DNA from 2 places in the Rossellomorea marisflavi genome. Region 2 is predicted to be linked to the other one. Evidence: a T-box and tRNA genes for the amino acid it is inferred to sense, from the RefSeq annotation. Region 2 holds a T-box; the other holds one or more tRNA genes.

Region 1 (11,368 bases), 2.1 Mb from region 2:
AGTACAACGGCCTTTATCATGTGCTTCATGGAGCCATTTCCCCGATGGATGGGATCGGACCGGAAGATATCAATGTGCCGGACCTGATCAAACGTCTTCAAGACGATGTCATCCAGGAAGTCATCCTTGCCACGAACCCCAACATCGAAGGGGAAGCGACTGCCATGTACATTTCAAGGCTGGTCAAACCTTCAGGTATCCGCATTACCCGGATTGCACATGGACTCCCGGTCGGTGGAGACTTGGAGTATGCGGATGAAGTGACCCTATCCAAAGCCCTCGAGGGAAGAAGAGACGTCTAGAAGGAGTGGATCCAATTGTTTTTCAGAAAGAAGGGCAAGCTGAAAAAAGAGTATGACCAATCCTTATTGAACGTCCTGGATGAAATGAAGGATCAGTGGAACCGGCAGCAGTCCATCGACGAAATGAGCGTCGACTACAGCCTTGGTGCCCAATGTCATACGAAAATCGCAGAAGCGAAATATTTTTTCCTGTTCAAGGAAGCGAAACATCGAAACATCGTCATAAAAAGGTAGACAACCTTCATATCCTTTCTATAACAGGACGATTCGTTCTTTAGAAAGGAGATAAGGTATGAGCCCTGTCATCGTCATTGCAGCCATCAGTGGATTGATCATCCTCCTGCTTGCCACGGGAGTTCCGATCAAGCCGCTGCGATTTGTGGGACAAGTCGCCATTAAAGTGATGATCGGCGCATTGTTTCTGTTTTTCTTGAATGCGTTCGGAAGTAAATACGGCATCCACGTTCCGATCAACCTCGCCACCTCTTCGATCTCAGGGATCCTTGGGATTCCGGGAGTCGTAGGGCTGACGGTCATTCAGATGTGGGTCTTATGAGAAAAGCCGCCTGCTCCAGATTGGAGCAGGCGGCTTTTTGATTATCCACCGAATGACGCAGGCATGACGACGGCAATCACTTCACCTTTGGCGCAAAGCTCCTCGTCAGCGAATACTTCTGTTTCCACCCTGAATTTCTTAGGGTGGATCTCATGGACTGTACCCACCGCCTTTAGTGGAACGTCCTGAGGCGTCGGCTTCATGAAATCAACAGACAAAGAAGCCGTCACGAACCGTGGAGGAATACTCCCGTCCCCGATCGTCCCTCCGTTCTTCTGATGCAGGGTGATAGCGGCGGACCCCGTTCCGTGGCAATCGATGAGGGAGGCGATCACCCCTCCATACACAAAACCGGGTATCGCCGTATGTTTTCGTTCAGGCGTATACACCGTAATGGTTTTCTCTCCTTCCACTCCGGTCCTGAATTTATGCCCCTCTTCATTCAGGCGCCCGCATCCATAGCACCATGCAAAATCATCCTCGTACTCATCCTGTATGGCAGGTTTCTGATTCTCCATCTTTTCCATCCCCTCTCTATCAACACACATTCGAGAAAGGAGGACGGTTCCCTGCTACTGTTAAATAGTTGTAATATTCAGTCAAATAAAGGCGGTTTATGATATACTGAAGAAGTCATGTTGCTCATGATAATAAATGGAAAGATGGTGATGGATTGAAAAAAGGAGAAGTTGTACCGGAATACGGCGGATCGCATACCACATCACTGGAGTGTCCAGAAGATCATCAAGACATGCTGGACATGTTCAGGGTAAGTCGGGAGTTCAAGATGAAATACCGTGGTCTCCTCTATTACTATGGTAAAGACTTTGTCACCTTCAAAAAAGAGAATCGGGTTTCGCCTGGAAGAAACCTATTCCTTGAAGTCATTGCTTCGTATATGACCCTCCACCTCGAAGACGAATGTCCAGACTCTTGGAATGAGTGCCCCTATTCGTTCTGGGAAGAGCTCATCTTCACCTATCTCCCGAGTAAAACGAAAATACTCCAGGAAAAGAACTTCACCCACTTGTTCCTTCATGAACTCCACGCTTTCCTCACTTGGCTTGATGAGCGGGAACACACAGCCCTCTCCCCGAAAGTCCTTCCCTTGATCAAAGAATCCCTCCCGATGCTGAGTCGCTATGAATCATTATTTGCCGACCTCTTTCTACGAAACTATCCAAAGATGCATCAGTCCGATTGGAACTACCGGGCTGATATGGCCGTTGCCGATCAAAAGTGGAATCTCTACGCAGAACATGCGCAGGGTCTGTTTCAAGTTCACTCAATTGAAAAGGAAGGAATCTTGTTCATCGACCTCCTGACGCGCTTTCCTTACTTCATCCGCAATGTGCCGGTCCACCGGATCGATGAAGGGATAGTCATCGCAGGAGCCATAGGAAGAAGAGAGAGAGGAATGGTGTGGGACCTTGTATTCCCTGATGGATTCTTCCCTAAAAGGGGGATCAAATACATCGGAGAAGATCTTGTATACTGATTGATGTCCCTGGTGCGGGTAAGGGTAAAATCATACCTGCGCCGGGGAAATGAAATCTTTTAAATTTAAATTGAAATTAGTATTGACGTAATAGGCTAATAGGTGATATTATATTCCTTGTCGCCAAAACGACATCGAAAAACAACTTAAGAAAAAGCTTGACTCACTGACTGATATCATGGTATATTTAAGAGGTGCTCAAGAGAGCTTAAGTAACATTTGAACCTTGAAAACTGAACAAAACAAGACAAACACGTCAACGTTAATTCTAGATTTATTTTTAAAAGAGCTATTCAAACTTTTTATGGAGAGTTTGATCCTGGCTCAGGACGAACGCTGGCGGCGTGCCTAATACATGCAAGTCGAGCGGATCGATGGGAGCTTGCTCCCTGAGATCAGCGGCGGACGGGTGAGTAACACGTGGGTAACCTGCCTGTAAGACTGGGATAACTCCGGGAAACCGGGGCTAATACCGGATAACACCTACCCCCGCATGGGGGAAGGTTGAAAGGTGGCTTCGGCTATCACTTACAGATGGACCCGCGGCGCATTAGCTAGTTGGTGAGGTAATGGCTCACCAAGGCGACGATGCGTAGCCGACCTGAGAGGGTGATCGGCCACACTGGGACTGAGACACGGCCCAGACTCCTACGGGAGGCAGCAGTAGGGAATCTTCCGCAATGGACGAAAGTCTGACGGAGCAACGCCGCGTGAGTGAAGAAGGTTTTCGGATCGTAAAACTCTGTTGTTAGGGAAGAACAAGTGCCGTTCGAATAGGGCGGCGCCTTGACGGTACCTAACCAGAAAGCCACGGCTAACTACGTGCCAGCAGCCGCGGTAATACGTAGGTGGCAAGCGTTGTCCGGAATTATTGGGCGTAAAGCGCGCGCAGGTGGTTTCTTAAGTCTGATGTGAAAGCCCACGGCTCAACCGTGGAGGGTCATTGGAAACTGGGGAACTTGAGTGCAGAAGAGGAAAGTGGAATTCCAAGTGTAGCGGTGAAATGCGTAGATATTTGGAGGAACACCAGTGGCGAAGGCGACTTTCTGGTCTGTAACTGACACTGAGGCGCGAAAGCGTGGGGAGCAAACAGGATTAGATACCCTGGTAGTCCACGCCGTAAACGATGAGTGCTAAGTGTTAGAGGGTTTCCGCCCTTTAGTGCTGCAGCTAACGCATTAAGCACTCCGCCTGGGGAGTACGGTCGCAAGACTGAAACTCAAAGGAATTGACGGGGGCCCGCACAAGCGGTGGAGCATGTGGTTTAATTCGAAGCAACGCGAAGAACCTTACCAGGTCTTGACATCCTCTGACAACCCTAGAGATAGGGCTTTCCCCTTCGGGGGACAGAGTGACAGGTGGTGCATGGTTGTCGTCAGCTCGTGTCGTGAGATGTTGGGTTAAGTCCCGCAACGAGCGCAACCCTTGATCTTAGTTGCCAGCATTCAGTTGGGCACTCTAAGATGACTGCCGGTGACAAACCGGAGGAAGGTGGGGATGACGTCAAATCATCATGCCCCTTATGACCTGGGCTACACACGTGCTACAATGGACGGTACAAAGGGCTGCAAGACCGCGAGGTTTAGCCAATCCCATAAAACCGTTCTCAGTTCGGATTGTAGGCTGCAACTCGCCTACATGAAGCTGGAATCGCTAGTAATCGCGGATCAGCATGCCGCGGTGAATACGTTCCCGGGCCTTGTACACACCGCCCGTCACACCACGAGAGTTTGTAACACCCGAAGTCGGTGAGGTAACCTTTTGGAGCCAGCCGCCTAAGGTGGGACAGATGATTGGGGTGAAGTCGTAACAAGGTAGCCGTATCGGAAGGTGCGGCTGGATCACCTCCTTTCTAAGGAAGATTTACTTAAAACGTTTGACGACGTCGAAGTTTTGTTCAGTTTTGATGGTTTAACTCATCATTAAGAGTTGGGGGCCTATAGCTCAGCTGGTTAGAGCGCACGCCTGATAAGCGTGAGGTCGGTGGTTCGAGTCCACTTAGGCCCACCATTTCCAATCTCATATCATACGGGGCCTTAGCTCAGCTGGGAGAGCGCCTGCTTTGCACGCAGGAGGTCAGCGGTTCGATCCCGCTAGGCTCCACCAAACATTCTTTCCATCTGTGAAAGAGTGAACATTGTTCTTTGAAAACTAGATAAAGTTTTATTGATAGTCAAGAAATTACCGAGTATCGCCATTTTAGGTTTTTAACCAATTCGGTTAAGTTAATAAGGGCGCACGGTGGATGCCTTGGCACTAGGAGCCGACGAAGGACGGGACTAACACCGATATGCTTCGGGGAGCTGTAAGTGAGCTGATCCGAAGATTTCCGAATGGGGGAACCCACTGTTCGTAATGGAACAGTATCCTTGCTTGAATACATAGAGCATGGAAGGCAGACCCAGGGAACTGAAACATCTAAGTACCTGGAGGAAGAGAAAGCAAATGCGATTCCCTGAGTAGCGGCGAGCGAAACGGGATTAGCCCAAACCAAGAGGCTTGCCTCTTGGGGTTGTAGGACACTCTATACGGAGTTACAAAGGAACGGGGTAGACGAAGAAGTCTGGAAAGGCTCGTCAAAGAAGGTAACAACCCTGTAGTCGAAACTTCGTTCCCTCTTGAGTGGATCCTGAGTACGGCGGGACACGTGAAATCCCGTCGGAAGCTGGGAGGACCATCTCCCAAGGCTAAATACTCCCTAGTGACCGATAGTGAACCAGTACCGTGAGGGAAAGGTGAAAAGCACCCCGGAAGGGGAGTGAAATAGAACCTGAAACCGTGTGCCTACAAGTAGTCAGAGCCCGTTAACGGGTGATGGCGTGCCTTTTGTAGAATGAACCGGCGAGTTACGATCCCATGCAAGGTTAAGTTGAGAAGACGGAGCCGCAGCGAAAGCGAGTCTGAATAGGGCGAATGAGTATGTGGTCGTAGACCCGAAACCAGGTGATCTACCCATGTCCAGGATGAAGTCCAGGTAACACTGGATGGAGGTCCGAACCCACGCACGTTGAAAAGTGCGGGGATGAGGTGTGGGTAGCGGAGAAATTCCAATCGAACCTGGAGATAGCTGGTTCTCTCCGAAATAGCTTTAGGGCTAGCCTCATGTTGTAAGAGTCTTGGAGGTAGAGCACTGTTTGGACTAGGGGCCCTCATCGGGTTACCGAATTCAGACAAACTCCGAATGCCAAAGACTTATCCATGGGAGTCAGACTGCGAGTGATAAGATCCGTAGTCGAAAGGGAAACAGCCCAGACCACCAGCTAAGGTCCCAAAGTATACGTTAAGTGGAAAAGGATGTGGAGTTGCTTAGACAACCAGGATGTTGGCTTAGAAGCAGCCACCATTTAAAGAGTGCGTAATAGCTCACTGGTCGAGTGACTCTGCGCCGAAAATGTACCGGGGCTAAACGTATCACCGAAGCTGTGGATTGACACCGTTTGGTGTCAGTGGTAGGAGAGCGTTCTAAGGACTGCGAAGCTAGACCGTAAGGACTGGTGGAGTGCTTAGAAGTGAGAATGCCGGTATGAGTAGCGAAAGATGGGTGAGAATCCCATCCACCGAATGCCTAAGGTTTCCTGAGGAAGGCTCGTCCGCTCAGGGTTAGTCGGGACCTAAGTCGAGGCCGATAGGCGTAGACGATGGACAACAGGTTGATATTCCTGTACCACCTTTCTTCCATTTGAGCAATGGGGGGACGCAGGAGGATAGGGTAAGCGCACTGCTGGATATGTGCGTCTAAGCAGTTAGGCTGATGATGAGGCAAATCCCATCATCGTGAAGGCTGAGCTGTGATAGCGAGCGAATTATAGTAGCGAAGTTCCTGATTCCACACTGCCAAGAAAAGCCTCTAGCGAGGAAGATGGTGCCCGTACCGCAAACCGACACAGGTAGGCGAGGAGAGAATCCTAAGGTGAGCGAGAGAACTCTCGTTAAGGAACTCGGCAAAATGACCCCGTAACTTCGGGAGAAGGGGTGCTCTGGTAGGGTGCAAGCCCGAGAGAGCCGCAGTGAATAGGCCCAGGCGACTGTTTAGCAAAAACACAGGTCTCTGCGAAGCCGTAAGGCGAAGTATAGGGGCTGACGCCTGCCCGGTGCTGGAAGGTTAAGAGGAGTGCTTAGCGCAAGCGAAGGTGCGAATCGAAGCCCCAGTAAACGGCGGCCGTAACTATAACGGTCCTAAGGTAGCGAAATTCCTTGTCGGGTAAGTTCCGACCCGCACGAAAGGCGTAACGATCTGGGCACTGTCTCAACGAGAGACTCGGTGAAATTATAGTACCTGTGAAGATGCAGGTTACCCGCGACAGGACGGAAAGACCCCGTGGAGCTTTACTGTAGCCTGATATTGAATTTTGGCACAGCTTGTACAGGATAGGTAGGAGCCTTGGAAGCCGGAGCGCTAGCTTCGGTGGAGGCGTCGGTGGGATACTACCCTGGCTGTGTTGACATTCTAACCCGCGCCCCTTATCGGGGTGGGAGACAGTGTCAGGTGGGCAGTTTGACTGGGGCGGTCGCCTCCTAAAGAGTAACGGAGGCGCCCAAAGGTTCCCTCAGAATGGTTGGAAATCATTCGCAGAGTGTAAAGGCACAAGGGAGCTTGACTGCGAGACCTACAAGTCGAGCAGGGACGAAAGTCGGGCTTAGTGATCCGGTGGTTCCGCATGGAAGGGCCATCGCTCAACGGATAAAAGCTACCCCGGGGATAACAGGCTTATCTCCCCCAAGAGTCCACATCGACGGGGAGGTTTGGCACCTCGATGTCGGCTCATCGCATCCTGGGGCTGTAGTCGGTCCCAAGGGTTGGGCTGTTCGCCCATTAAAGCGGTACGCGAGCTGGGTTCAGAACGTCGTGAGACAGTTCGGTCCCTATCCGTCGTGGGCGCAGGAAATTTGAGAGGAGCTGTCCTTAGTACGAGAGGACCGGGATGGACGCACCGCTGGTGTACCAGTTGTCTTGCCAAAGGCATCGCTGGGTAGCTATGTGCGGAAGGGATAAGTGCTGAAAGCATCTAAGCATGAAGCCCCCCTCGAGATGAGATTTCCCATCACTTTATGTGAGTAAGATCCCTGAAAGATGATCAGGTAGATAGGTCAGAGGTGGAAGTGTGGCGACACATGGAGCTGACTGATACTAATCGATCGAGGACTTAACCAAAGTAAGACGAAGGAGGCGCTTCGCGTCTCCCGGACTGGACGATACGCCGGTAATGATTGACTATCAACCCTTTATCTAGTTTTGAAAGAACAATTCTTTCAATGGAATACCTGTCTGGTGACATTGGCGAAGAGGTCACACCCGTTCCCATGCCGAACACGGAAGTTAAGCTCTTCAGCGCCGATGGTAGTTGGGGGATCTCCCCCTGTGAGAGTAGGACGTCGCCAGGCAATATCGAGAAAAGCAGCTCATTTGATGGGTTGCTTTTTTGTTGTGTTTTTTCGTTGGCAGGGGATGTCGGCGGTGATGTTAGCCGTTTGAAATAGGGCGGCTAGAAAGATGTTGATTAGAGAGATATGTGAAAATCGCAGGTTGAAAGGGTTGGTTTGGAGGACCAAATTACGGTTAGAGTATGGGATGAGGCCGGTGATCAAGGGAGCAAGGTCAAAGAGCTTGAATGACCTGTGGGAGTATATGATCAGCCAAGTGGGTTGGACAGAGGCGTTATCTGGAGATGAGGCTAGGGGGGATTCGCGCTTATTTGCGACTTTTTTTCATTCCTTGCGAAGGGGGCGTGATACCTGCGGATAGGGTGCTTTTATCAGTAAAGTTTTTCCAGATAAAGTATTCACTTATGCACCTGACACCATTCGACATTCCTCGCAACATCTTTTTCCCATTTGAAGCATTCAAGGACCCATCGTTCCCTTCCACGCACGAAAATACCTGCGAAATTCAACCATCTACTTGCGACATTTTTGATTTTATTTGTGAAAATCGACTTTTTATTTGCGAAACGTGCCAATGTTCATTTTTCTATTTGCGATCCGACCCCTGTATTTGCGCAAGGCCGTGCATACCTGCGACTTTTCAATCGTAGTTTCAAGTTCGTAAGGGATAAAATTATTACGGCCTAAATCCCAAAAAATCCCATAACTTGACGTTCTGTCTGTGTACAATAAATGAGAAAAATGGTAAGAGGCACTATAAAAAAATAAATTAAAATATCCAATACCTCCCATAACTTGACGCTTTGTCTGTGTACAAAAACCATCGAATATGATAATGGTGTAAACCTCACCGTCGGATCAAATCAGAAATCCCTCTCCATCAACCAGTTCATCCCAAAACTTGACGCTCTGTCCCTGTACAAACAAAAAGAATTATGAAACAGCATTACTCCTCAGAACGCCCAACTTTTTTCAGCCTGTGAACACAGACCAAGCCGGTGATACATAAGATGGAAGTACACCGTGATAATTCAGTTAGTTGAAAAGTTGATAATTGCGTATACAATTCGGCGGTTGGTGGCAGAATAGATGTATGGAGGAGGAGAGCGCTATGAGTAATGTGAATGCGAAGGCGGTTGGTGAATGCTGCATTGTTTGCAGTGAGGAGAGGCGGATCGGCATCCATCTGTATACATCGTTTATATGCTATGAGTGCGAGCGTGAAATGGTGGAGACTGAGACGAGTGATCCTCTTTATAAGCTGTTCGTGCAAAGGTTGAAGAAAGTGAATACTCCAGAAATCTATTCATAGCCGATTTGGTTATGATTTTTTTTTGCCCGGGAAGCTCAGGAAGAATAAGCCTGAGCGCAATGGAGCCTGGATATGATACGATAGATGGATAGAGTGTTGGAAGGGTTAGTGGAAGATGAACGTTGATCAATCAAAGATGCCGCTTGTGCAGGCAATCAATAAACATATAACAAACGACCCGATTTCGTTTCATGTACCGGGTCATAAAAATGGCATCCTTACGGGAAATCCCGCTCAAAAAGGGGACTTGACGGAACTCACGGGTTTGGATGATCTTCACGATGCCGAGGGGCCGATTGCGGAGGCGCAGGCCTTGCTTTCGGATTTGTATGGAAGCACGTCGAGTCATTTTCTTGTGAATGGTAGTACATCAGGGAATATGGCAGCCATCCTGGCTACGTGTACGGCAGGGGATTATGTACTGGTCCAGAGGAATTGTCATAAGTCGGTATGGAATGGAATCAGGCTTGCAGGTGCTGTTCCGGTCCTGCTCGAACCAGAGTGGGAGGAAAAGGGGGAATCCGTTCTTGGTGTCTCGTTAGAAACGGTCAAGGAGGCACTTGAGGCGTTTCCGGGTGCCAAAGCCTGTGTGCTGACCTATCCCACCTATTATGGGTTTACCTATCCCATTGACGGGATCATTGGGGAACTGCACAGGCAGGGGATTCCCTGTATCGTGGATGAAGCGCATGGTGCGCATTTTCAGGCAAGCGATGAGTTTCCCGAGTCGGCACTTGCTCTTGGTGCGGATATCGTCATCCAATCGGCTCATAAGATGCTGCCTGCCATGACGATGGGTTCTTTTTTACATATCAAGGGTTCCAGGGTGGATGAGGTCCGGGTGAAGGAGTATCTCTCCATGCTTCAATCGAGCAGTCCTTCGTATCCCATCATGGCATCCCTCGATTATGCCCGTTCTTATCTTGGGACGATGAAACCGTCCGATGTGGCGAAGGGGTTGGCAGATATCTCCTGGTTCATCTCGGAACTGGAGAGGCTTCATCCGGGACTGAAGGTGATTAGGGCCGATGATCCTCTTAAGGTTCTTGTCAGATTTACCGGATGGTCCGGTTATCGCCTTCAGAAAAAGCTGGAGGAGATAGGTGTTTTTGCAGAGCTTGCCGACCCCAGGCAGGTGTTGCTCATCTTTCCACTGATGAAGGAATCCGTTGACTTTCCTTATGGGGAGGTCCTGGAAAGGGTCAGGGATATGCTTGAAGGGGAAATGGACGCGGAGGAAATGGAAGAGACGTTCATTCCACCGGCACCCATCCGATCCTACAGTCTCTTGTCCATGGGTTGGAAGGAAATGAAGGATCGGGAGGAAGAGGCGGTGTCTCTTCAATCGGCTGAAGGTCGCGTTTCTTCCCAAATGGTCATCCCTTATCCTCCTGGCATCCCCCTGCTCCTGAAAGGTGAAGCTATCACAGATGATGTGATCGGCCGGTTGAAGGAGTATGTGGACATGGGCGCAGCGATCCAGGGGCGCCACGAATTGAAAGAAAAAAAGATTTATGTGTTCAAGGAATTGGAGGAACAATCATGATGAATGGTAGCTTCATAACGGTTGAAGGGCCTGAAGGGGCCGGGAAGTCGACCGTATTGGCCGTGCTGGCAAAACGATTGGAAGAAGATGGCGTACCCGTTGTCATTACCAGGGAGCCTGGTGGCATCAAGATTGCCGAACAGATACGGGAAGTCATTTTACATACGGAGAATACAGAGATGGATGAGCGAACGGAAGCTTTGCTTTATGCCGCTGCAAGGAGGCAGCATCTCGTCGAGAAGGTGCTGCCGGCACTTCGGGAGGGGAAAGTGGTCCTGTGTGACCGCTTCATCGACAGCTCCCTAGCTTATCAAGGGAAGGCCCGGGGAATCGGGATGGATGCCATCGAAGAGATCAATGCGTTTGCCATTGAGGATCATATGCCTGACCTTACCCTTTACTTTGATATCGAGCCTGAGGAAGGGTTGAACCGGATCAATCAGCATAAAGGGAGAGAGGTCAATCGACTCGATCTTGAGTCGGTCGGATTCCACCATAAGGTACGGGAGGGGTATTTGGAACTTGTGAATAAATATCCAAGTCGTATACAAGTGGTCGATGCGAGCCGGAGTGTGACAGCTGTAGCCGATGCGGCGTACGAAATCGTGAAGGGCTTTTTACAGAAACGGACAGTGTAAGAAAGCGTCGTTCAGTGCTATAATAGTAGGAAGTATATGGATGATTGAATGAGAGGATGATTCAGATGAAATTGATTATGGCTGTAGTTCAGGATAAGGATAGCAATAAATTATCAAATGCTCTGCGGGATCAT
Region 2 (11,368 bases):
ATCAGGGGAAATCCAACAAGAAATTTGTTTCGTTTAAAACCGGATTATCAGCCATCATCAATCGGCTGGATGAATGCACGCCGAACGCAGAAAAATACAAGGGGATCGGCCTCGAGAGCCTGAAAAAATCGGGTCGTATGTATTCATTGGAACTCACCAATGGTGAAACCATATCCGCGGATGCAACCGTCCTTGCCATTCCACACAATCGTGCAAGGGGAGTTCTCAACCACCCGGAACTGAATGAAGGCTTTTCCCTTCTTAAAACGAAATCGTTAAAAAGCATTTACCTTGGATTCGACTTTCCTGATACCGTATTGCCTGCAGATGGTACAGGGTTCATCGTCGCAAAAGAACAAGGTGGAGTGAAAAGCGACGCCTGCACGTGGACAAGCAGAAAATGGAAACACACGTCTGTTGATAGTCAGCTCCTCGTCAGGCTTTTCTATAAGGATTCCAATCCCCACTGGGCAGAAATTAAACATCTCACCCAGGAAGAGTTGCTTCACACAGCTCTTAGGGATATAGAAGCGACGATGGGACTCAAAGGGGTACAGCCTATTCGAAAAGAAGTAACAGACTGGTCCGGCCTGATGCCCAATTACAACCTGGAACATGCACAATCAGTAAGACAATTGGAATCAAGCCTGGCTGTTGAATTCCCCGGGGTCATGTTAGCGGGTGCTTCCTATTACGGTGTGGGCATTGGTGCCTGCATTCAAAATGGAAAGAAGACAGCAGAGCAGCTGTCTTCACGACTTCGTTGAGCGGTGCGAGGTCATGCTCCTGAACAACAGGGAGGCCAGGCCGATCACCATTAGTAGCACCATGCTCAGATAGAATCCGTATCTGCTCTCCTTCAATGTGAACGTTCCGCTGATGGCCAACACCAAGATTCCCAGTGCAACGAGGCTCACTCCGTTCCTCATGACGTCCCTGTCAAGAAGCTTGAAGGAAGAAAGCAGAATGAATGCCCAATTACAAAGCAACAGGATACCGGCGGCCGTGATGAATGCTTCAAAAATGATTCCCGGCAATAGTTGAGAAGCGATGATGGCACACGCCATGCCGGCAATGGCTAGTAAAAGCGATGGAAGAGGGATATCCCTTTTCCATCTTTTTTTGAAGATTGCAGGGGCTTCACCTTCATCCGCCATAGACCGTAGGAGTCGGGTGACGCTGAATAACGCTGCAGCCAATGCGGATAAACCGGCAAACAGAATCACGCCGTTAAAACATGATGCGACAATCGGAACATTCCCCTGATTCAGGACAGATATGAAGGGGCTTTCCTCACTGGAAAAGTGTTTGGGCGCCTGCAGATTCATTGTGATCCAAAGTGCCAATACATACAATGAGCCAAGGCACATGATCAGTACCCTTCCACTTTTAAGTATATCTTTAGTATTGGAGAGCCTAGAAGCCATCAGACCGATGACTTCGATGCCGGCGAAGGAGTAGAAGGCAAAGATCAGAGAAGTTCTCATCCGATTGAATCCTTCATCAAAATGCATTGAACTATTCAAATGGAAGTGGTTTCCGGTCCCTGATAACAACGCTGCACCGATGAATAGGAAGATCACAAGCGCTGAGAGCTTGATGATGGAAAAAAAGTCTTCCGCTATATCAAATCCCCTTGCTCCGAGTAATACGACTGAAATGGATAGCACCGCAAAGATAAGGGTGAAAACCCATAGCGGAATGGAAGGGAACCAGTACCTGGACAAAATCCCAAGGGCGGTCAACTGCCCTCCCATGATCAAAATCGTAGAAATCCAGTAAATCCAGCCGCACAGGAAGGCAGCCCAACTTCCATATGCTTTTCCAGCGTAGGTACAGAAAGATCCTTCACAAGGATCGGCCATGGTCATCGTGGCAAGTCGCTTGTACACAATCCATGTTGCAAATGCTGCGATTAGGAAAGCAGGGATGATGAAGCCCCCCGACGATTTAAGGGCTATGCCTGTACCCAGGAAATACCCGGTCCCTACCGTACCCCCAGCACCGATCAAGGATAGGTGCCACCACGAAAGTGCAGGTTCTGCTGAAGAATGCTTCATGATGAACCTTCAGCCGGCTGCGGTTTCTTCTTTTCACTTGTGTGGATCCAAAACATAACCAATGCTATGATGACCACAGCAAACAGTCCCGCCCCGATAAAACTCACATTCAATCCATTTTTCATAACCAGCGAAACCAGGGGGGGACCAGCTGCCACCCCAATAAAACGGGAAGAACTGTAGAGGGAAGAAATAGTCCCGCGTTCCTCTTTTTCAATGTTTTCTGTGATCAACGCATCCAAGGTAGGCAGTAGGGCCCCAATGGCAATTCCGATAAAACCTGTAAGGCAGAGAAGGAAGACCAATTGATCCCTGAGAAACCCGACAAATGGTACGCAAAGAGTCAAAATGGCAAGACAACCCAAGATAATGCCTTTCATGATTTTTACATTTCCTTTGATGTTTTTTCCTGAAATGTAAGAAGCGATGCAAAGAGCGAGCAAAGGGATTGCCAGAACGAATCCCTTCTTCACACCGTACAAGTGGTGAATCTTTTCGAATGAATCACTTAAGTAAAAAAGAATGCCGAATAGGACCAGCATCACATACGCCCCAATGGTAAATACGGTGAAAATCCATTTGCCATGCTCTTTGAAGATCCCTTTCGTTTTCTGGATGAACTCCTTAAGTTCCATGGGTGGATCCTTCTTCTTGGGTACTTTAATGAAAAAAATGACAAGGAGGATGGAAATGAGACTGAAAAAAGAGATGGAGAAAAACGGCAGGAACCACAAGAAAGCCGCGAAAGCCGCTCCTAATATTGGACTCAACACCTTGCCAAAAGTATTGGACGTTTCAATAATGCCAAGGCAAGAGCTTGTTTTCTCATCATCATCTTTGTACAGGTCACCCACCAGTGGAAGAATGATGGGGGCTGCTCCTGCAGCTCCGATTCCCTGCAGGACCCTTCCGATAATGATCCAAAGGAAAGGATCACTCATTTTCCAAGATGCGTACCCTGCAATCAGACCTCCGATCAAAGAGAACACAAGACTGGGGAGGATGACCATTTTCCGTCCGAATCGATCCGATAAATAGCCGGCAATGGGAATCAGGAAGATTGAAGCGATTGAGTAACTCGTGATGATCATGCTGGTTTGGAAGGATGAGATGCCAACCTTCTTTTCAAAAATCGGAAGCACTGGTATCAACATGGAGTTCCCGAGCGTCATGACGAGCGGGATGGAGGCCATACTGACGACACACCAGTTACTCACTTTTGATTGATCGTTCATTTTGACACCTCATAGTCATTATGGTTTATCACAAATACTGTTCCTTCTTACAAGTATGCGGCACGGCTTCACGAGCAATCCGTCGAAAATTATTCCAAGTGGCATCTTGATATCGATTTGTAGAAGCCATCGTCTTCCTTTTCGTCTAAAGGAGCACAAAAAAAAGAGGCTGCAGCCGGGCAGCCTCTTCAATCGTTCTTATAGCTTTCCTGTAAGGAATTGTGCTTCCCCTTTACCGAAACTCCAATCGGCATCACGATTCGTCACGAGAGAGACCATTAGATCGTCTGGAGAGATGCCGCAATCCTTCTCAAGCTTTTCAGCCAACAATTGATACAATTTCTTTTTCTGTTGATCGGTCCGTTGTTTACTCGTGATGGTGATGACGACCACATCATCACTTCTGTTGAAACCGAGTCCCGTATCTTCAATGATCATCTCATGCTTCGGATGTTGGTGGACAATCTGATAGCGGTCCCTTTCTGGAACACCAAAAGCCTCAAGGACTGCTTGATGGGCACTATCCAAGATTTTTTTTACTTTCGAAGGGTCTCTTCCCTCGATTATATCGAATGTAAGCAATGGCATACAATCGCCTCCTATTCTTGATGATAACGATAAGATACCACTTTAGAGCAACGTTAAACATGGTAATGAATGACGGCACGAATTACTTGAAAATTACGGGTCATTCCATACATAATGGAAATAAATCCATTTATATTTAGAATTGTTGAGAGGAAGATGTGTGTGACCTGTCACATTTTGATTGCCACAATCAGGAATATCGACGCCGAATCTGCCAGATGGGAAGAAGAGTTCGGGGTCGGTTTGACATCCGCGGAACAATATAGGGAGGATGTACCTGTCACCTTGCCGTATCTCTATGAGGCATATGATGATGATCTTCCTTTGTTGATGTTGTTGAATGAGCTCATGACAATAGGTGATGTAGTCGAGCTGTATGAATATTGTGAAGGGAAAAAGGGAGGAGTGGCCATGAATAGAAGAGAGGAAGCCGTAACGGTGAATCTTCATCAAAAGACCTACCAGGATCAGCATGGGACCTATAAGCTGAATCAAAAAAAATGGCTGAATGACCTGGCCACCAAAAGGTATTTGACAGACCGTAGTGTGACCACCTTTCTTAAATACTGAAAGGATGAATAAGGAAAAATTGATTGACTTTTAGAAGACGAGGGTGTATTCTTTTGGAAATATTTAAATTCCATGACGGGAAGAGTACAGAAGGAAACCTTCTTAAGAGAGCCGCTGTGTGGTGAGAAGCGGTGGAGAACCTTCCGGAAAATCACCCCCGAGAAGTCCTGCTGAAGGAAGTATAGGCAGGATCGGTGCACAGCCGTTACTGTGTTGACCGAGTGCCGTACAGATGTACGGAAGATGGGTGGTACCGCGGAATAACATCCGTCCCTTTTCATAAGGGGCGGATTTTTTTGTTTCATTATCCAGGAGGAAGAGGGTAAAAGATGAAAACAGTCGATGTAAAAGAAAAAGCGCATAAGCGTGAAGAGCGGATCCAGAACTATTGGAAGGAAGCAAATACGTTTGAGAAGTCAATTTCGGAGCGGGAAGGAAAAGAAACATTTGTTTTTTATGAGGGACCACCGACAGCCAACGGCCTGCCCCATGCCGGTCATGTTCTGGGACGGGTCATCAAAGATTTTGTTGCAAGATACAAAACGATGCAAGGGTACCAGGTGCATCGCAAGGCAGGCTGGGATACCCATGGATTACCGGTTGAGCTGGAAGTGGAAAAGCAGCTCGGCATCTCAGGTAAACAGCAGATCGAAGACTACGGAGTGGAAAAGTTCATCAATGAATGCAAGAACAGCGTCTTTCATTATGAGAAACAGTGGAGGGAGTTCACGGAGGCAATAGGATATTGGGTAGATATGGATGATCCGTATGTAACCTTGGAGAACGACTATATCGAGAGTGTGTGGCATATCCTCAGCGACCTTCACAAACGGGATCTCCTTTATAAAGGTCATCGGGTCACGCCGTATTGCCCGAGCTGTCAGACTACCCTCAGTTCCCATGAAGTTGCTCAAGGCTATAAAGATGTCAAGGATCTCTCTGCTACCGCAAAATTCCGCATCGAGGGAAGCGATAATGAATTCATCCTCGGCTGGACGACCACGCCTTGGACGCTACCGGCGAATATTGCCCTCGCTGTTAATCCGGAGCTCACATATGTAAAAGTAAAAAGTGACGGCGATACGTACATCGTTGCCGAAAGCCTGAAAAACAAGCATTTTTCTGAAGAAGCACCCATTGTATCCCGATTCAAGGGCAGTGAATTGGAGGGAACTGCCTATGTCCCACCTTTTCCATTTGTGAGTCCTAAAAAAGGACATATCGTAGTTTCAGGGGAATTTGTCACTGCCGATAGTGGAACAGGGATCGTGCATATCGCTCCTGCTTACGGAGAAGATGATTACCAGCTGGTGAAAGATCATGGACTTTCATTTGTGAATGTCGTAGATGGACAAGGAAAGTATACGGATGCCGTCCCCCCATTCCAAGGGCGGTTTGTCAAAGACTGCGACGTGGATATCGTGAAGTATCTTGCAGCCGAAGGGCTCCTGTTCCATAAAGAGAAATATGAGCATAGCTATCCCCATTGCTGGCGCTGTGATTCACCGCTTCTTTACTACGCAATTGAGAGCTGGTTCATCCGCACGACGGCTTTGAAGGATCAGTTCATCCAAAATAATGAACAAGTTGAATGGTACCCTGAGCATATTAAGGAAGGTCGTTTCGGTCATTTCCTTGAAAATATGGTGGATTGGAATATCGGCAGGAATCGCTATTGGGGCACACCACTTCCTGTCTGGATCTGCGAATCTTGCAGTCATCAATACGCACCGTCAAGCATCGAAGACTTGCGTAATCGCTCTGTGGAAGAGATTGATTCCGTTGAGCTGCATAAACCATTTGTCGATCACATTCATCTCTCCTGTGATCAATGTGAAGGCTCCATGACACGGGTACCCGAGGTGATTGATGTTTGGTTCGACAGTGGAAGCATGCCTTATGCACAACAGCATTATCCATTCGAGCATCAGAAACGATTTGAAAAGCAATTCCCGGCAGACTTTATCTGTGAAGGGATCGACCAGACCAGGGGCTGGTTCTACAGCTTATTGGCTGTTTCCACCTTGTTCACGGGTAAGGCTCCTTATAAGAGGGTACTTGCTACAGGCCATATATTAGACGGCGAGGGCAGGAAGATGTCGAAGAGTAAAGGGAATGCATTGAATCCGATGGACTTTGTCACTACGTTCGGTGCCGATGCTCTAAGATGGTCTCTCCTTGCCGATAGCGCACCTTGGAATAATAAACGTTTCTCTGAAAGAGTAGTGCTCGAAGCGAAATCGAAGGTTGTCGACACTCTGGTTAATGTTCATTCGTTCTACACCATGTATGCAAAAATCGATTCATTCACCTATTCAGATCTAGGCCAAGGACAAAGGACTCTGCTGGACAGGTGGATCCTTTCAAGATTGGACAGCGTATCACAAACTATGAGTGAAGCGCTGGATCGCTATGACTTTACCAAGGGAGCACAGGCTCTTGAAGTATTCATCGGGGAAATCAGTAACTGGTATATCCGCCGTTCTCGGGATCGTTTCTGGGAGGAGGGCGTATCAGATTCAAAACTTGCTGCATTCTCCACACTCCATCATGTGCTGGTAGAAACGAGTAAATTGGCTGCGCCTTACATCCCGTTCCTTGCCGAAGATATCCACCTTAACCTCACGGGCAAGAGCGTACATCTCGCCGAATATCCGAAAGGAGGAACAGGTTACAGTGATCCATCGATCGAGAGGGAAATGGCTGCCGTCCTTCAGGTGGTTGAACTCGCTCGGAGCGTCAGAAATGCAAAATCGATCAAAACGAAGCAACCTCTATCGGAAATGACCGTCATTGCCACCGAACCACATAACGGTGAAGCGTTAAAAAAACATCAAAGGATCATTCAAGAAGAGATCAACGTCAAACGGGTCCTTGTGCAGGAAACATCCAATGATCTTGTATCGTATGAAGTCAAGCTTAATTTCAAAAAAGCCGGTCCTGTATTAGGAAAAAAAGTCGGCGCAGTCAAGAAATATTTAGATCAATTAAGTCAAAGTGAAGCAGAACAGATTGTCCAAGCGGAAACGTTACATCTGGATATCGAAGGCGAGCAATTGACTGTTCCATTTGAGCTTCTTCTTGTGGAGAGGGTGGCAGATGAAGGGCTTTCCATGGGAGCAAATGCTTCTTATCAGGTTATCCTCAATACGGAAATCACAGAGGAATTGAAGCTTGAAGGTCTGGCTCGTGAGGTCATACGGGCCATCCAGACCGAGCGGAAAGAACGCGATCTCCCAATTGAAGCTAGGATTTCCCTTCGGTTGGACGGAGACCCGGAAATACGGAAGGCGATCGAAAACAATGAATCACTGATACGTGAAAGTGTTTTGGTGAAGGAGATGAAAATAGAAGCATTATCTGGTGGAAAGGAAGTAACGTTGAATGACCGGAAATTGATCATCGACATCGGTTAAAAAGAAGAACCCCGTTCAAGAAACGGGGTTCTTCTTTGTGATGAACAGCCCCATTTGATCGAGGGCATAATGGATGCCTTGCTGAAGGACAGAAAAACATGGGATCCGCTTAATGTCATGTCCGCTTTGTGCAATTTGGATACTGAATTCAGCTGAAATCCCTACCAGTAGGCAGCGGGTCCCGAGAAGGGAGGTGGCTGCTACAAATTTTTGAATGAAATTCAAAGTGAATTCATCCACACCGATTAAGCTTGTAGCGTCGAGGATGAGGTAATCCGCCTTATACCCTGGGAGATTGAGGAGGGTACGGTTAAGGAGCTCTTCACCCCTCGTCTCATCATAGCGACCAACCAATGGCACTACCAGGATGGAATCGAGGACGGGTATGATCGGAGAAGAAATCTCCTTGATGATACTGGAAAGAGTATGTGTTCTCTCGGCTGCTGCAAGCTCCATCTTTTGCTGCATTTCATTTGTTTGTTCTTCGATTAACGCGCTGACATTCAATGAAGGTGTGATGTCAGAGTGATTGAATTCATACTCACTATATTGATCGCCTTCCAGTTGGCTCCTGTTCACCTTGTACCACATTTTCTCCCCGAATAAGCCCGTCAGGACCCCGGCCCAGTGACCTGGAAGAAATGTGCCTTCTTGATTTTTCCCTTGCTCTTTATTGACCTGATATTCCCAGCTGTTCCGGACGCGAATCACTGCATGAAGCTCTTCTTTTGAATAGGATACGATCTCTGTATCACCCCAGCCCGCTGTTACATAAGTGGTCGGAAGCTTGCCGAGGATGTCATCTACTTTCCCGAGGGAGCGCTTGTAAAAATCACTTACGATGGTTCCGGTCCTGTATCCCGAAGTTTCCAGTACAAGTCTTGACTCTTTATGGCCTGCTATCTCTTCGATCGTATCAAAAAGGGTTTTGAAAGCCGTATCCACCCAGAACAATACGACCCGTTCATTTTCAAAATGAACTTCCCCGTTTACAAGGTCCCAGTCGAATAAAGAGCCGCTTATATCGATTGCATGTTTCATGATTGACGCCTCCAACAAGATGATTTCTTTTCATATGTATAGAAGAGAGTGCAAAAATCTGCAAACCTAAATATGATTACCCTCCTTTTAATGTGAGTAAACATCTTCCCAATGATTATTTAAGGATTTATCAATAGGTGCAGGGGGTATAGTATGGGAAATGACAGTCAGGGGGAGAAAGCATGAAAGAGGCGATGATTATTATCAATCCTTCTTCGGGCAAAGAAGAAGCGGTGGACTACAAGAAAAAAGCTATACATAATCTCGAAGGCTATGAGGTCTTCGTGCGTGAAACGAAGGGAGAAGGGGATGCCACATTGTTTGCGGAGGAAGCATGCAAGAGGGGCTTTGACCTCATCATTTGCATGGGGGGAGATGGAACCGTGAACGAAGTGATCAATGGCATGGCTGAGAAACCCCATCGCCCAGAGCTTGCCTTGGTGCCACTTGGAACGGTGAACGATTTTGTGAGGGCGATATCACTGCCGCTCGAACCTGAGGAGGCCCTCGAGGTTCTGAAATCAACCAATACCCGGGAAGCGGACATAGGAAAAGTGAATGACCGCTACTTCATTAACATCATCGCCGTGGGTGCATTGGCTGAAGCTTCATTCTCTACGACTGCAGAGCAGAAATCAAAGCTCGGTCCTCTCGCGTATGTTGTGGAAGGTATGAAAAAAATGAAGGAAAAACAGCCATTTCCTTTAGAACTGTCAGGCGAGCAGAACTGGAGTGGGGATTCCTTATTGACCCTCATCGCCATGACGAATTCCATCGGGGGATTCGAATCCATCGCCCCGGAAGCGGAGGTCGATGATGGATCACTTCATGTCTACATCATCGAAGATATGCCGATACCCAAGTTCCTCTTATTACTTCCCAAAATATTGGCGGGTAAACTGACAGAAAGCCCTCAGGTTCACCACCTGAAAGCATCGGAAATCCAGGCGTCCTCATCATTCGATATGAAGGCGAATATTGATGGGGATGAAGGATGTACATTGCCGTTGACTGTAAAAAGTCTTCCCCGTCACGTGAAGATAAGAATTCCAGAAGGAGGATCAGCATGAATTTAACCTTGACAGAGCCTGCATTAAATAAGCTGACAGACATACCCCCTGACCATTTGGTGCAGCTTGCCCTCGACCGGGGGAGCTGTGATATTGTGAATAATGTATACGAAATGAAAGTGGTCCCGTCCAGAGAGCTTCAAGACCATGAACGCAGCATCGAATATAAAGGTGTCATTTTCATTGTGGACGATGATTTTGAAGATACCTACGATCATGAACTCACCATCGATTTTCAGAAAAATGCATTTGTCTTCAAGAATAAGAATCAAACCTTCAACAATCGGGTAGGCCTCCGTTTTTTGTGAATGAGATGGCTTTCTATCCCGTTATATGATACTATTAGCCCTTACAGTATAAAAAGGACGTGACGTTCAATGATCAATATTACCATTCCAAAAGCGGATGTATCCATTACAGAACGCAAGCAGAACGAAAATGAAGAAATCAAAATCCAACCGATCGAAGGTTTTATCGACCTTCATGAAATTCCACGTGATAAAGGAGGAATCATCCTCTTTTATGATAACCAGGACGAACTCCTGTTTGTTGGAAAAGCAAGAAAGCTGAGACAACGTGTCAAAAAGCATCTGGAAGATAAAGTTTCACCCCTTCGTGAACACAGGAAGGAAGTTCATCGCATCGATGTCTTGTTTGTAGAGGATGCAATGGAGCGTGAAATCTACGAAACATATATCATCAATGCGCTTAGGGCAAGGTACAATGTGGAAAAAGCATTCTTTTAATGCGTGATCGGAAGCTCCTCAAGATGGGGGCTTCTTTTTTTATATCGAGTGATATGTGTCCCATTTCAGGAGATCCTCCTCTGGAATATGGGTATGGAGGGTTCCATTCCCGTCTTCTACATGGTAGGTCACCTTTGTGCCGTTGTCATGCCAAGTTAGTGCCATTCCTTTAATGAGAGCTGTCCTGAGCATTCCGGCCATATGCAGATGTACCCTATCAAGCAGGTCAAATCGGGTTTGAAAGAAACGGGGCACACCGTTAGATTCACTGGAAGCCACATTAATATGTAGCCGGCCATTGTTTTCAATCATATAAAATAGTTGGGCTCCCGCTTGAGACATCTCGTAACAATATCCCACCACGGTGCCTGTATAGCCGCCTTCATAAAATACGTCTCCGATTTCCATTGCCATGACGCAGCCTTCCATCCTTTTCCCTCCCCGTAAAATCAATTATCCCATCCTATGTAGAGAAGCACGGAGGTAGAACGAGCCCTGTAAATGTATCTACTGGAATTTATTGATCTATGATACATTTAGTAGACAGAAACGTTGAAAGGGAGCGGCCATGTACATATCACTCAGAATTCGACTATTACTGATCTTTACACTTGTCCTGACCATTCCTTTCCTTACCCTGTC

Evidence for each region. The T-box of region 2 lies ahead of ileS (isoleucine--tRNA ligase). A T-box ahead of a tRNA ligase gene usually reads a tRNA of that ligase, here a tRNA-Ile.
Region 1: it has a tRNA-Ile gene. The T-box ahead of ileS (isoleucine--tRNA ligase) is inferred to sense a tRNA for this amino acid. The anticodon was not compared.

The regions. Positions count from the first base shown of each region.
Region 1 covers NZ_CP081870.1:33,427-44,794, forward strand. Annotated here, with positions in the region: gene recR (recombination mediator RecR) at 1-302, shown strand, start outside; gene K6T23_RS00170 (YaaL family protein) at 318-536, shown strand; gene K6T23_RS00175 (pro-sigmaK processing inhibitor BofA family protein) at 595-858, shown strand; gene K6T23_RS00180 (PaaI family thioesterase) at 900-1,376, opposite strand; gene K6T23_RS00185 (hypothetical protein) at 1,532-2,356, shown strand; rRNA gene K6T23_RS00190 (16S ribosomal RNA) at 2,658-4,208, shown strand; tRNA gene K6T23_RS00195 (tRNA-Ile) at 4,290-4,366, shown strand; tRNA gene K6T23_RS00200 (tRNA-Ala) at 4,387-4,462, shown strand; rRNA gene K6T23_RS00205 (23S ribosomal RNA) at 4,575-7,508, shown strand; rRNA gene rrf (5S ribosomal RNA) at 7,622-7,738, shown strand; gene K6T23_RS00215 (sigma factor G inhibitor Gin) at 8,850-9,050, shown strand; gene K6T23_RS00220 (aminotransferase class I/II-fold pyridoxal phosphate-dependent enzyme) at 9,166-10,596, shown strand; gene tmk (dTMP kinase) at 10,596-11,234, shown strand; gene K6T23_RS00230 (cyclic di-AMP receptor DarA) at 11,300-11,368, shown strand, end outside.
Region 2 covers NZ_CP081870.1:2,117,984-2,129,351, forward strand. Annotated here, with positions in the region: gene hemG (protoporphyrinogen oxidase) at 1-767, shown strand, start outside; gene K6T23_RS11100 (amino acid permease) at 753-2,060, opposite strand; gene K6T23_RS11105 (MFS transporter) at 2,057-3,295, opposite strand; gene K6T23_RS11110 (tautomerase family protein) at 3,494-3,883, opposite strand; gene K6T23_RS11115 (hypothetical protein) at 4,046-4,453, shown strand; T-box leader at 4,517-4,731, shown strand; gene ileS (isoleucine--tRNA ligase) at 4,783-7,869, shown strand; gene K6T23_RS11125 (STAS domain-containing protein) at 7,885-8,910, opposite strand; gene K6T23_RS11130 (diacylglycerol/lipid kinase family protein) at 9,093-9,980, shown strand; gene K6T23_RS11135 (iron-sulfur cluster biosynthesis family protein) at 9,977-10,288, shown strand; gene K6T23_RS11140 (nucleotide excision repair endonuclease) at 10,358-10,726, shown strand; gene K6T23_RS11145 (hypothetical protein) at 10,766-11,140, opposite strand; gene K6T23_RS11150 (sensor histidine kinase) at 11,295-11,368, shown strand, end outside.